3 regions of the Thermosipho globiformans genome follow, and region 3 is predicted to be linked to each of the others. Evidence: predicted binding sites of a transcription regulator. Region 3 holds the regulator's gene; each other region holds the start of a gene.

Region 1 (2,282 bases), on a different contig from region 3:
GGATTGACTCCTCTGTTAGGATCTTTACCAAATATTTCTTTGATGAATTTTTGAACCATTGGAACTCTTGTCATACCACCTACAAGGATTATTTCATCGATATCTTCTGGTTTTAATTTAGCATCTGAAAGTGCTTGTTCAACAGGCTTCCTTGTCATTTCAACAAGATCCCTTGTTAAGGATTCAAACATTGAACGTGTTAGTCTCATTTCAAGATGCAATGGACCTTCTGCTGTAGCTGTTATGTATGGCAAGCTTATATCAGTTTCAAGTTTGCTTGAAAGTTCAATCTTCGCTTTTTCAGCAGCATCTCTCAATCTTTGAAGAGCTTGCTTATCCTCTCTTAAATCGACACCGTGTTGTTTTTTAAATTCTTCTGCAAGCCAATCGATTATTCTTTGGTCAAAATCGTCACCACCAAGGTGGTTATTACCGGAAGTTGCAACAACTTGAATGACTCCATCTCCAATTTCAAGTATTGAAACGTCAAATGTACCTCCACCTAAGTCGTATACGAGAACTTTTTCTTCTTTTCCTTTTTTGTCAAGACCGTATGCAAGTGCTGCTGCAGTTGGTTCATTTATAATTCTTAAGACTTCAAAACCAGCGATTATACCAGCTTCTTTTGTTGCCTGTCTTTGAGCATCATTGAAATATGCAGGACATGTGATGACAGCTTTTTTAACTTCTCCACCCAAGTATTCTTCTGCGTCTCTTTTTAGCTTCTTTAGTATAAATGCACTGATTTCTTGTGGAGTATAATCTTTGTCATCGATTTTTACTTTATAATCGGTTCCCATTTTTCTTTTTATTGATTTAATAGTTCTTTCAGAATTTAATATGAGTTGCCTTTTTGCGGGTTCACCTACAAGGATTTCACCGGTTTTACTGAATGCAACTATTGATGGAGTTGTTCTTGCACCTTCAGCATTTGGTATAACTTCAACTGAAGAGTCTGGTTTCATCCAAGCAATAACACTATTTGTTGTCCCCAGGTCTATACCTACGACATATTCTTTTTTATTTGCCATATCTTTCACCTCCCGATACATATTATATGATATTAGCAGTCTTTTGTCAAGAGTGATAATATAGATAATAAAAATCAAGAATGCCTATAAATAGAGGCATTCTTGGTTGTAATTTAAAATTTACTAAAAATTATAGCAATTGTTACATAAGTTTGTTATTCATTTGACTTTTTAATCTTTACAGCGGTTCCGTAAGCAAGCATTTCTGCGGCACCACTCATTACTGAAGAACTTGAAAATCTTACATTTACCACAGCATCTGCTCCTATTTTTTCTGCTTCGTCTATCATTCTTTCTATTGCTTTGTTTCTTGCTTCTGTCATCATTTCTGTATATGCTTTAATTTCTCCACCAGCAAGGGTTTTAAATGCGGCAGCGATGTCTTTTCCTAAATGTTTTGATTGAACTATATTTCCCATTACAATTCCTAATATTTCAACAATTTCATAATCTGGTATATTTTCTGTTGTAGTTATTATCATTTTAATTCCTCCCTTCTATAAATGATACGATATCCTCGATTACATTTTTACTAACATGATTTTCAATATAATATGAATATGGAGATTTTTCACCTGGAGTAAAAATATGTGTCAGATTAGAATACATTTTAATTTTAATATTTTTCTTTTCTGAAAGTTCTTTTTTGAAAATTTCTAATTCTTTTGTAGGAACTTGATAGTCATTTTCTCCAAAAAGCATTAGTACTGGAATTTTTAATTGTTTTATATATTTTAAAGGATTGTAATTTCTAAGATCATACCAATAACTTGCTGGTGCACCAAGGAATATTTCATTTTTGCTTGCTTTGTTGTTTATTATTTTTTTAACCCCTTCTTTTGCTTTTTTTATTTCTTCTTTATTTTTTCCAGAGTAAAGTTTTTCAAGAAATTCTAATTGATCTAGTGTTATTTCTTCTATATTTCTTGCAGGAGGTGCAAGAAGAATTAACCCATATATATTTTGATTTTTGTAGGCTATGTATGGAGCAAGATATGCTCCAAGGCTGTGACCTAAAAGATATATTTTTTTATATCCTTCTTTTTTTAAAAGTTTAACGGCATTTTCTACATCATCTATTACTTCCTCTTTTACAGTTATATTGTTTGGGTCTTTTAGAAGCTCTGGATGAAAAGTCCTTTTATCATATCTTAATACAGCTATATTATTGCTTGAAAGTCCATAAGCAATATCTTTAAAAATTTTATTTGGGCCAATTGTTTCATCCATATCATTTGGACCTGATCCATG
Region 2 (2,282 bases), on a different contig from region 3:
AACTTATATTCTTTGGGGAAGTTAATTTCATCTAAATTTTTTACGTATAATTTTTTGCCGGTGTCTATAACATATGAAATTAGGGTTTTGTCCTTAACAATGAAATTTTTAAGTTTTCTATCTCCAATTTTTCCATAAATTATATTAATTGAGCCATCAATCTGTCTAATTCCAACGGCTAATGAGTCGATTATATTTTGACTGGAAAGAAAATTAAAGAAATAATCTACAAGTTCATACGTTGAAGTATCCGAAGTTGTTAGGTTAAAAAATTCTTCAGGAATTTTATAAATTGAACTTATTAATTCGTCTGTATATTCTTTTATGTTTGAGAATACGTTTGTAATTAATAATACGGAATAAACATTTGTTTTACTTTTTTCTCTTCTAAATTTGATTTTATAAGATTCATCAGAAAAGGAGATAGTTGTTTCGTATTCAAAAAGTTTTTCTTTAAAATTCGCACTAAGTTTTTCAAAAAAGTCTTTTAAAAAAGGATATTTATTGGTATAAAAATTTATCTTTTTATAAGAAAAGTTTTTAAAATCATTTATATCTATCCCGTGTTTTTCAAAAATTTCTTTTATTGATTTATTACAGTATAAAATTTTGGAGTTTTTCAAAATTATAACGTAAGAATCACTTTTGGCAGTGCTGTATAAAAGTTTTGTTAACTTTATAATTCTAACGATATAAAATAACAATGAAATTAAAGTTAAAGCTAAAATAAATAAAAAGATTAACATTAATTTTTCTCCTTTATTTTTATTTACATTTTAGATTATAATTATTTACTCAATCAATATTATATCACAGAAACTAAATTTTATTTATTGTTACTTTCGTTAACAAAAAATTTACATTAAAAATTTGAACCCTTCCATATGTTATCAGTCTAAATATATGACTGATAAAAAGAAAAATTTTTCGGAGGTGAGATATATGAGATATTTAGATGAAAGGATGCAAGAATTAGTCCAGCAAGCGGCAGAACGCTTATCTCAAAGAAGGCAGAACCTGTTAAAACCCGAGCATGTATTATATGAAATTCTTCAAGATGAAAACATTCAAAAAATATTTGAAACGTTAAATGTACCTACTGAAGAAATCGAAGATAGGTTAGAAGAATTAATTGAAAGCCAATATGGGGTTTACTACGGTTCATCATCTGGTGTTTACATGTCAAATGAGCTATCTAGGATTTTTGAACTTTCAAGGAAAGAAAGTAAGTTATTAGGCTCAAGTAAAGTATCACCAGTTCACTTTTTATTAGCTGTTCTAAAGGATGCTTCAACTCAATGTGCAGCAATATTATCAAAGTACAATGTAACTTATGATTCGGTTTTAAAAGCGGTTAAAGAGCTAGCAGACTCGGGAGAAATTGGTAGTGAGGGAAATGTGTTAGCAAAGTATACCACTGATTTAACAAAATTGGCAAAGGAAGGAAAGCTTTCACCAGTTATTGGAAGGGAAAAAGAAATTGAAAGGGTAATTGAAATTCTTTCAAGAAAAACAAAGAACAACCCAGTCCTTATTGGAGATCCAGGTGTTGGAAAAACTGCAATTGTTGAAGGCCTTGCTCAAAGAATTGTTGAAGGTAAAGTTCCTGAAAAGCTGAAGAATAAGAAAATTTTAATGCTTGATTTAGGAAAAATGCTTGCAGGAAGCAAGTACAGAGGAGAATTTGAAGAGCGTTTAAAGAAAGTAATGGAAGAGATTAAAAAGATGAAAGATAATGTTATTCTATTCATTGATGAGCTACACACCATTGTTGGAGCTGGTGCAGCAGAAGGTGCAATGGATGCATCGAATATGCTTAAACCGGCACTTGCAAGAGGAGAACTTCATGCCATAGGTGCAACTACACTCGAAGAATATAGAAAACACATTGAAAAAGACAAGGCTCTTGCAAGAAGGTTCCAACCAGTGCTTGTTGAAGAACCAAGTGTAGAGGAAACCATAGAGATACTAAAGGGATTGCGCGAAACATATGAAAAACATCATGATATTAAGATAACAGATGATGCTATTGAAGCTGCTGCAAAACTTTCAGCAAAGTATATCCAGGACAGATTTATGCCAGACAAGGCAATAGATTTAATAGATGAGGCCGCTGCAAAAGTAAGTTTGAGAAATAGTGATCCAAAATTGACTGAATTAAAGGAAAAAATAAAATCTTTGAGTGAAAAAATAGATGAACTTACTATTAATTCACAGTATAAAGAAGCTGCAGAGATGAAGCAACAAATGTATAAAATGCAGCAACAATACGAAGAACTCGA
Region 3 (2,282 bases):
GAATTTATCTCCAACTTTAATTTCCTGCAAACCAAGTCCTTCTAGTATTTTAAATAAGTTTTTGTATATAATTTCCATTCCTTTGAAAAATTGTGTTTTCTTAGTCTCATCATCAACATTTTTAAATGCCCTTTTAAAATCATCAATTATAGGAACTAATTTTTCAACAATTCTACCAATTGTTGAAATAGAAATTTGTTCCTTTTCCCTTGTAACATCTTTTTTATAATTTTCAAATTGAGATTTTAAAATTCTAGCGTAATTTTCAAATTCTTTTAACTGGTTTTCAAGTTCTTCAATCTTTTTTGATTGTTCATCAATTATTTTCTCTAAATCTTTTTCCTTTTCTTTCTTTTCTTTATTAGCATCCTCTTTAACATTTTCAACTTTTTCATTTTCAATCATTTTTTCTTTTTTAATTTCCTTTTTTTCCATATCTTCCACCTCCATTATTCAACATTTCTTGCAACAACAGTAAAGTATTCAGTTAATCTATTCACAACATATTCCACGCTATCGAATACTCTGTTGTAATCACTAAATTTATCAAAAATAACAGCTATTTTTCCAACTTCTCTGTTAAAGACAAAGTAAGGCATTATCAAAATTGAATATTGCTCGAAGTTTTTAATATTATGCTCTTTTCCAATGAATACTCCTTCTCCAAGTTCAAAAATCTTAGAATAATATTCTTCATTCGTTGAAAATCTAACAATCTCTTTTAATTTGTCTTCATCGAATCTTTTTGCATTAACAAGATTAAAAACACCCTCTGTTATATATTCTTCATACTTTTCAGAAGCTATCTTTTCTGAAAGTTCAATAAATTCCTTCAACCTTCCTCCAACCCATGAAAATCTTTCAACAACCTCTTTCAGCTTAGCCCTAAATTCACTAAGCAAAATTCCATCAAGGCTTTTGTTTAAAAATTCTTCAATTTCTTGGATATTGTAAATTTCTGAATGCTGAATTGGAAGGACTGATGTAAGTCCAAGCTCGGTAATTATATTAACAATGGAAAAGTTTTTAGTTACCGGTGTTAAAACAACTCTTCGAATTCTTAAATACATAGGATTAGGTTTTTCAATTATAACGAAAGCTTTAACTGTAGTCGCAAGTAGCTTTGCGGCACCTTGAATAATCTTATCCAAGTCACCTATTGGAAAATCTATACTGACATCCATAGAACTTCCTGATTTTTTTGTTTCTTTTCTAAGTTTTAATATTTCATTTACGTAAAATCTTAAACCTTTATCTGTCGGAACTCTTCCCGCAGAAGTATGTGGCTGAAATACGTATCCAAGATAATCTAACTTCCTCATATCATTTCTTACAGTTGCACCACTCCACTCAAGATTTGTAGACTCTAAAATCTTTTGAGAACTTACCGGGGCTCCAGATTTTACATATTCTCTTACAAGACAATATAAAATCTGCTCTTGTCTTGTAGACAATTCTTTCATTTTCTCACCCCACTTATCAGCTATCTTATCACTCTATCTTTTTGTCTGATAATAGTATATCACAAAACGATTTTACAGTCAAATAAAATAAAGGCTCCATATTTGGAGCCCAAATTTTTAAAAATATTACCTATATTTAATTTACTGCTTTATCTTTTGTCTCTACTCCCAATACAAGAGTTATAACTGCTGCAAATATTGCAAATAAAGAAACAAACGAAAGGGCCGCAACTATAGATTTGTCAACAAAATAACCGGTAAAGTATGGTGCAATAATTCCTGCTATTCTTGCAGTTGCACCTGCAACACCATTTGCAGTTCCTCTAAACGAAGTTGGAAACAGCTCGGGAGTATATGCGTACACAAGTCCCCAAACTCCCAAAGTGAAAAATGAAAGAACCAATACTATAAACAGAAAGCTCAAATTGCCAGTTGCGAGTAACAAAAGGAAAGAAGATAAACCCATACCCATGAAATATGTCGCAAGAGTTTTTTTACGTCCCCACTTTTCAATCAAATAAGCAACAGAAAGATATCCTGGAAGCTGTGCAAGATAGACAAAGAATGTATACCATTTTGCCTTTGTTATAGTTATCCTTAAACTTGCAATAAATATCTTTGGTGCCCATGAAAATAATGCATAATATATAAAACTAACCACAAACCAAGATACAATAACTAAAATAGTTTGTTTTATATGTTCTTTTCTAAAAAGTCCACTGAAAGTTACCTTCACTTTTTCTATCTCTTCAATATTTTCAGGTACTTTGTCAAAAATCTTTTTTAAACCCTCTATCCCTCTTTTTTCAAATATATACT

What was found. The regulator HrcA, encoded in region 3, represses chaperone genes, less so after heat shock. The targets are predictions, from matches to a motif close to ATTAGCACTCNNANNNTNNGAGTGCTAAT.
Region 1: dnaK (molecular chaperone DnaK) is a predicted target of HrcA. The motif match lies at 1,063-1,091, and genes of this name have one in related genera.
Region 2: EO083_RS08955 (ATP-dependent Clp protease ATP-binding subunit) is a predicted target of HrcA. The motif match lies at 887-915, and genes of this name have one in related genera.

The regions. Positions count from the first base shown of each region.
Region 1 covers NZ_BHXD01000008.1:28,092-30,373, forward strand. Annotated here, with positions in the region: gene dnaK (molecular chaperone DnaK) at 1-1,031, opposite strand, end outside; gene EO083_RS06580 (YbjQ family protein) at 1,187-1,513, opposite strand; gene estD (esterase EstD) at 1,515-2,282, opposite strand, start outside.
Region 2 covers NZ_BHXD01000015.1:23,245-25,526, forward strand. Annotated here, with positions in the region: gene EO083_RS08950 (sensor domain-containing diguanylate cyclase) at 1-746, opposite strand, end outside; gene EO083_RS08955 (ATP-dependent Clp protease ATP-binding subunit) at 943-2,282, shown strand, end outside.
Region 3 covers NZ_BHXD01000004.1:2,754-5,035, reverse strand. Annotated here, with positions in the region: gene EO083_RS04145 (nucleotide exchange factor GrpE) at 1-435, opposite strand, end outside; gene hrcA (heat-inducible transcriptional repressor HrcA) at 450-1,463, opposite strand; gene EO083_RS04135 (MFS transporter) at 1,600-2,282, opposite strand, start outside.